2 regions of the Streptomyces sp. NPDC111606 genome follow, and region 2 is predicted to be linked to the other one. Evidence: riboswitches for the same ligand, from Rfam matches in the RefSeq annotation. Region 2 holds a riboswitch; the other holds the start of a gene.
What was found. Region 2 has a riboswitch for cobalamin ahead of ACZ7M7_RS00325 (cobalamin biosynthesis protein). Riboswitches for the same ligand answer to the same signal wherever they lie in the genome.

Region 1 (3,399 bases), on a different contig from region 2:
GAAGGCCGCGCCCCCGAACACGACCGAGCGCACGTACACATCGAGTACGCCCGATCCGGCGGAGATCCACCCGTAGCCCAGAGCGGTGCCGAAGGCGAGGAGGTAGGCGTACGCCAGGAAGGCCAGGAACTGCAGGGCGCCGCACAGGACGTACTGCCGCTTGCCCGCCGCGGACCGGACCGGCTCCGGGGCCGGCGACTCCGGTGCCGGGACCACGGCCGCGGTTTGCGCCCGGGGCGCCGGCTCGGCATCCGCGAGCGCCGTCGCCAGGCTCCTGATCGTCGGGTGCCGATAGACGTCCCTCATCGACACCGAGGGCAGATCCGCGCGCTTCCTGACACGTGCGCAGAAGTGCGCCATCACCAGCGAGTCGGCGCCCAGGTCGTCGAAGAAGTGCCCCTCTACCGGCACCTGTTCGGTCCGCACGACCTCGGCCAGCACCGCGGCGAGGGTTCTCTCGATGGCGGCCGGTTCACCGCGTCCGTCCAGCAGAGCCGTGGATTCCTCCATGCACTTGATTCGGCGCCGATACGCGTACGGATCACCCTTTTTACAAACTTCTGTTACTCGAACCGCATTCGATTACCCAGGGTGTACATGCAGTTGCGGAGGACGCGGCCGGCCCACCCCGCCCCCGCGGCGCGCGAACGCCCCTTTCACGCCCCCGAGGCGCGCTTGTCAGCCACCCTGTGCGGGCACTACTGTCACCACGCCTTGGTGAACGGGAAATCCGGTGTGATGCCGGTGCGGCCCTCGCCACTGTGAATCGGGAAGTCCGGCTCCAGCCCTCACGGGCAGCCACTGGGTCCTTCGGGACCCGGGAAGGCGGAGCACGGGCGGTGGTACCCGTCAGCCAGGAGACCGGCCAAGGCGCGTCAACCATCCACGAGGTGCTGGAGAGGGTCTGCTGAGCCATGCACATAGCCGAGGGTTTCCTCCCGCCGGCGCACGCGGTCGCCTGGGGCGTCGCGTCCGCTCCGTTCGTCGTCCACGGAGTCCGTTCGCTCACCCGTGAGGTCAGGGAGCACCCCGAGAGCACGCTGCTCCTCGGCGCCTCCGGAGCCTTCACGTTCGTCCTGTCCGCGCTGAAGCTGCCCTCGGTGACCGGGAGCTGCTCGCATCCCACCGGGACCGGGCTGGGCGCCATTCTCTTCCGGCCGCCGATCATGGCGGTCCTCGGCACCATCACGCTGCTCTTCCAGGCGCTGCTGCTCGCGCACGGCGGCCTGACCACGCTGGGCGCCAACGTCTTCTCGATGGCGATCGTCGGCCCCTGGGCCGGATACGCGATCTACAAACTGCTGCGCCGCTACGACGTGCCGCTGATGGTGGCGGTGTTCTTCGGGGCGTTCGTCGCCGACCTGTCCACCTACTGCGTCACCAGCGTCCAGCTGGCGCTCGCGTTCCCCGACCCGAGCAGCGGATTCCTGGGCGCGCTCGGCAAGTTCGGCTCCATCTTCGCCATCACTCAGATCCCCCTCGCGGTGAGCGAGGGACTGCTCACGGTGCTCGTGATGCGGCTGCTGGTGCAGTCCAGCAAGGGCGAGCTGACCCGGCTGGGCGTGCTCCTCACCAAGAAGCGGTCCCGGACCGAGACCGAGACCGAGGCGGTGGCCCGATGAGCAGGCGTCCGATGAGCAAGAACACGAAGATCAACGTCCTGCTGCTGCTCGTGGTGGCCGCGCTCGCGGTCCTGCCGCTCGCTTTCGGCCTCGGCGACCACAAGGAGGAGCCCTTCACGGGCGCCGACTCCGAGGCGGAGACCGCGATCACCGAGATCAAGCCGGACTACGAGCCCTGGTTCTCCCCGCTGTACGAGCCGCCGTCCGGTGAGATCGAGTCGGCTCTGTTCTCCCTCCAGGCCGCCCTCGGCGCCGGTGTCCTCGCCTACTACTTCGGCGTGCACCGGGGCAGGCGGCAGGGCGAGCAGCGGGCGCTGGAGCGGGCCCGGGACACCGGGAGCGCGGCCGGTGGCACCGCGACCGCCGAGGAGTCCACGGCCGAAAGGGCCTGATCAGTCGTGCTGCCGATCGACGCGGCGGCGCACAGCAGTCGCTGGCGCCGCCGTCATCCGGTGGACAAGGCCGTCCTCGGACTGGGTCTCACCGTGCTCGCGATCTCGCTGCCGCCCTGGCCGGGCGCGGCCCTGGTGCTCCTCACGTCCCTCGTGGCGCTGCTGGGACCGGCGGGCGTGCCGGGCCGCCGGCTGTGGCGTGCCTATCGCGTGCCGCTGGGCTTCTGCGTGACCGGCGCGGTCACCCTGCTCGTCCAGGTGGGCGGCCCGGAGGGCTTCGTGTCCCTCGCGGACGACGGCCCGCTGCGGGCCGGGGAACTGCTGCTGCGCACCTCGGCGGCCTCGCTCGGGGTCCTGCTGTTCGCCTTCACCACCCCCATGTCCGACCTGCTGCCCCGCCTGGTGAAGGCGGGGGTGCCCGCACCCGTCGTGGACGTCGCCCTGGTGACGTACCGCATGAGCTTCCTGCTCCTGGACTCCGTGCGCCGTATCCGGGACGCCCAGGCAGCCCGGCTGGGGCACACGAGCCGGGCCGCGGAGTGGCGTTCCCTGGCCGGACTCGGCGCCACCGCCTTCGTACGGGCCTTCGACCGGGCCACCCGGCTCCAGGCCGGGCTCGCCGGGCGCGGCTACGACGGCACCCTGCGTGTCCTGGTGCCCGAGGCCCGCGTGTCCGTCCGCTTCACCACCGCGAGTTGCGCCCTCCTCGCGGCGCTGGCCGCCCTCACCCTCGTACTGGAAAAGGCCCTGCCATGAGCGAGCCCACCGCCCTGGTCGCCCTGCGGGGCGCGTCCTACGCCTACGAGGACGGCCCCGTCGTGCTCAACGGCCTCGACTTCGACGTGCGCGAGGGGCGCGCGCTGGCGCTGCTGGGCCGCAACGGCAGCGGCAAGACCACGCTGATGCGGCTGCTCAGCGGCGGACTCAGGCCACGCGACGGCCGGTTGACGGTGCAGGGCACGCCGGTCACGTACGACCGCAAGGGGCTGACCCGGCTGCGGACGACCGTCCAGTTGGTGGTGCAGGACCCGGACGACCAGCTCTTCGCCGCCTCCGTCGCCCAGGACGTCTCCTTCGGCCCGCTGAACCTCGGCCTGTCCGACTCCGAGGTGCGCGCGCGGGTCGACGAGGCGCTCGCGGCACTGGACATCAGCGCGCTGGCCGACCGGCCCACGCATCTGCTGTCGTACGGTCAGCGCAAGCGCACGGCCATCGCCGGCGCGGTGGCGATGCGGCCCCGGGTGCTGATCCTGGACGAGCCGACCGCCGGGCTCGATCCGGACGGCCAGGAACGTCTGCTCGCCACCCTCGACGGGCTGCGCGCGAGCGGCACCACGGTGGTCATGGCCACCCACGACGTCGACCTCGCCCTGCGCTGGGCCGAC
Region 2 (3,399 bases):
GGCTCCAGGAGGCTGACGTCGCCGCGGAACTTGTTCACCAGGAACCCGGCGACGAGCGCCTGATCCTCGGGTGAGAGGAGGGCGACCGTCCCGAAGAAGGAGGCGAACACGCCCCCGCGGTCGATGTCACCCACCACCAGCACGGGCAGCCCGGCATTGCGGGCGATCCCCATGTTGACGATGTCGGTCCGCCGCAGATTGATCTCGGCCGGAGAGCCGGCCCCCTCACAGATCACCGCGTCATACGTGCCCCGCAACTCGGCGAGACAGTCGAGCACGGTCCCGAGCAACTGCTGCTGCCGCCCGCCGTGATAGCCGCGTGCGCTCAGCTCACCCACCGGCTTGCCCAGCAGCACGACCTGACTGCTCTGCTCCCCACCGGGCTTGAGCAGCACGGGATTCATCAGCGCGGTCGGCTCGACCCGGCACGCCTGTGCCTGCATGGCCTGCGCCCGCCCGATCTCGGCGCCCTCACGCGTCACGAACGAGTTGAGGGACATGTTCTGCGCCTTGAACGGCGCGACCTTCACTCCCTGCCGCACCAGCCACCGGCAGATCCCGGCGGTGACGACGCTCTTGCCGGCGTCGGATGTGGTGCCGGCGACGAGAAGACCACCGCCCGTCATGAGGTACGCCCCTTCGCGATGCGGCGCGCGGCGACACAGACGCCGAGCGCCAGCCAACCGACGCGCTGCGACAGCCGTACGGCCCGTTCGATGTCCTGCGTGCCGACGGCCCGCCCGTCCCCGTTCAGCACGGGCCGGTGCTCGACCCGTCCGCCGTACGACAGCGTCCCGCCCAGCCGGACCCCGAGCGCCCCCGCGAACGAGGCCTCCACGGGCCCCGCGTTGGGGCTCGGGTGCTGTGCGGCATCGGCGCGCCACGCTCGTACCGCCCCACGGGGGTCACCCCCGGCGACGGCGGCGAGTACGGCGGTCAGCCGGGATCCCGGCCACCCCGCCACGTCGTCGAGCCTCGCCGAAGCCCAGCCGTAGCGCCGGTACTTGGGCGACTTGTGCCCGACCATGGCGTCGAGCGTGTTCACCGCGCGGAACCCGACCAGCCCGGGAACGCCTGCCACGGCGCCCCACACCAGCGCCCCCACGACCGCGTCGGAGGTGTTCTCGGCGACGGACTCGACGACCGCCCGCGCGATGCCGTCCGCGTCCAGTGCCTGCGGATCCCGCCCGCACAGATGCGGCAGCCGGGCACGTGCCGCCTCGACGTCCCCCGCTTGCAGTGCCTGCCCGATGCCCCGGGCCTCCCGGGCGAGCGAAGTCCCCCCGACGACCGCCCAGGTGGCGGCGCCGGTCAGCGCGACGGAAGTGGCGGGGGACGTACGTACGAGACGAGCTGCGGCGGCACCGAGCGCGACGGCGCCACCGGCGCACACGGCGGTGTGCACCGCACCGAAGGCGCGGTGGTCGCGCCACAACACCCGTTCCACGGCGTCGGCGGTCCGCCCGAACACGGCGACCGGATGCCCTCGGCGAGGATCGCCGAGCAGCAGATCACCGAGAAGTCCGGCGGCGGCGCCGTACGCGAAGACGCGATCGGCACGCATCGGGGTCAGCCGATCGTCGAGTCAGACGAGGGTCCGGTTCTGCATGTCGATCGGCAGGCGAGCATCGCGTTATGTCCTCACTCAGGGTGTCCGCGCCCTGGTTCGACGAGACCGGCGGTGAGAGTTCCTGGCTCCCGGGGCTATCTACCCCGGTGACAGTGGCGGGACCGCGCCGGATTCACACCGGCTTCCTCTCCTGCCGCCGCACTTGGCTCCGGCAGTCCACCACGGGGTTGGAACGGCCGTCAACTTGCCGTTGACCTGCGAAGGGAGAGTGTGCGAAGGCCCACACAGCAGTGAGGTGCGGGACGGTGATCCGTCCCGCACCTCGGGTGTTTCAGGTGGTGCGCGTCGTGCGTCAGGCCACGATCAGATAGATGCCGTACGCCACTGCCGCCGCGCATGCCGCGAAGCACGCGTACGCGCCCGTGACCGCGAGAGAGGCCGAGTCGCCCTGCGCCACGGCCCGTTCGCGCCGGGACAGGCCCGCGATGCCGAGGGTGAACAGACCCACCAGGGCCACGGTCACCACGAGGCTGACGCCGAAGACGGAGCCGAGTGCCGCCCAGTCGATCTTCATGCTTCTGCTTTCTTGAGTGAGTGAGGGGGGAGTGACTGGAATGACCGGGTGCGTCAGACGGAGGCCTTCGAAGGCTTCGGCTCCGAGGACTGGGCCGGGATGGTGGCCGTGAGTTCCTCGGTCGCCGTGCCCGCGGGCGGCGGGGTCACGGCGGCCATGGCCGTGGTCACCACGCCGGCCGGCTCGTCGGACTCGTTGACGTTGGTGTGGTCGATGACCTCGCGGCGGGAGATCTTCCAGATCGCGGCGCTGGAGGCGACCAGGAAGACCGCGACGACGGCCGTGCCCCAGGCACCGAAGCCCGTCACGTACTCCGCGATCGCGCCGACCAGCGCGGCGGCCGGGAGGGTCAGGCCCCAGGCGACGAACATGCGGGTCGCCGTCGACCAGCGGACCACGCCGCCCTTGCGGCCGAGGCCCGCGCCCATCACCGCGCCGGAGACGGAGTGCGTGGTGGACAGGGAGAAGCCGAGGTGGGAGGAGGCCAGGATGACGGTGGCCGCGCTGGTCTGGGCGGCGAAGCCCTGCTGCGGCTGAAGGTCGGTCAGGCCCTTGCCCATGGTGCGGATGATGCGCCAGCCGCCGAGGTAGGTGCCGAGCGCGATGGCCAGGCCCGCGGAGAGGATGACCCACATGGGCGGGTCGGAGTCGGGCGCGAGGGTGCCGCCGGCGACCAGGGCGAGGGTGATGATGCCCATGGTCTTCTGCGCGTCGTTGGTGCCGTGGGCCAGGGAGACCAGGCCGGCCGAGGCGATCTGGCCGGCGCGGTAGCCCTTCTTGGCGGACTCGCCGTCGGCCTTCTTGCCGAGCGAGTAGGTCAGGCGTGTGCCCAGCAGCGCGGCGATTCCCGCGACGAGCGGGGCGGCGATCGCCGGGATCAGCACCTTGGTGACGAGCGCGTCGCCGTGGACCGCGCCGACGCCGGCCGAGGCGATGGTGGCGCCGATCAGACCGCCCATCAGGGCGTGCGAGGAGCTGGAGGGCAGGCCCACCAGCCAGGTCAGCAGATTCCAGAGGATCGCGCCGACCAACGCGGCGAAGATGACCTCGGGACGGATGCCGGTCTCGTCGACGAGACCCTTGGAGATCGTGTTGGCGACCTCCACGGAGAGGAAAGCGCCTACAAGGTTCAGCGCGGCGGACATGGCCACCGCGACCTTGGGCTTGAGCGCACCGGTCGAGATGGTGGTGGCCATCGCGTTGGCGGTGTCGTGGAAACCGTTCGTGAAATCGAACGCGAGTGCGGTTACGACCA

Region 1: it holds a riboswitch for cobalamin, as region 2 does, so the genes downstream of both, ACZ7M7_RS12265 (energy-coupling factor ABC transporter permease) here and ACZ7M7_RS00325 (cobalamin biosynthesis protein) in region 2, are expected to answer to the same signal.

The regions. Positions count from the first base shown of each region.
Region 1 is NZ_JBVKBY010000003.1:106,477-109,875, reverse strand. It holds gene ACZ7M7_RS12270 (Pls/PosA family non-ribosomal peptide synthetase) at 1-510, opposite strand, end outside; cobalamin riboswitch at 699-884, shown strand; gene ACZ7M7_RS12265 (energy-coupling factor ABC transporter permease) at 915-1,622, shown strand; gene ACZ7M7_RS12260 (energy-coupling factor ABC transporter substrate-binding protein) at 1,634-2,014, shown strand; gene cbiQ (cobalt ECF transporter T component CbiQ) at 2,021-2,770, shown strand; gene ACZ7M7_RS12250 (ATP-binding cassette domain-containing protein) at 2,767-3,399, shown strand, end outside.
Region 2 is NZ_JBVKBY010000001.1:60,963-64,361, reverse strand. It holds gene ACZ7M7_RS00330 (cobyric acid synthase) at 1-626, opposite strand, end outside; gene ACZ7M7_RS00325 (cobalamin biosynthesis protein) at 623-1,564, opposite strand; cobalamin riboswitch at 1,667-1,806, opposite strand; gene ACZ7M7_RS00320 (hypothetical protein) at 1,923-2,144, opposite strand; gene ACZ7M7_RS00315 (inorganic phosphate transporter) at 2,198-3,399, opposite strand, start outside.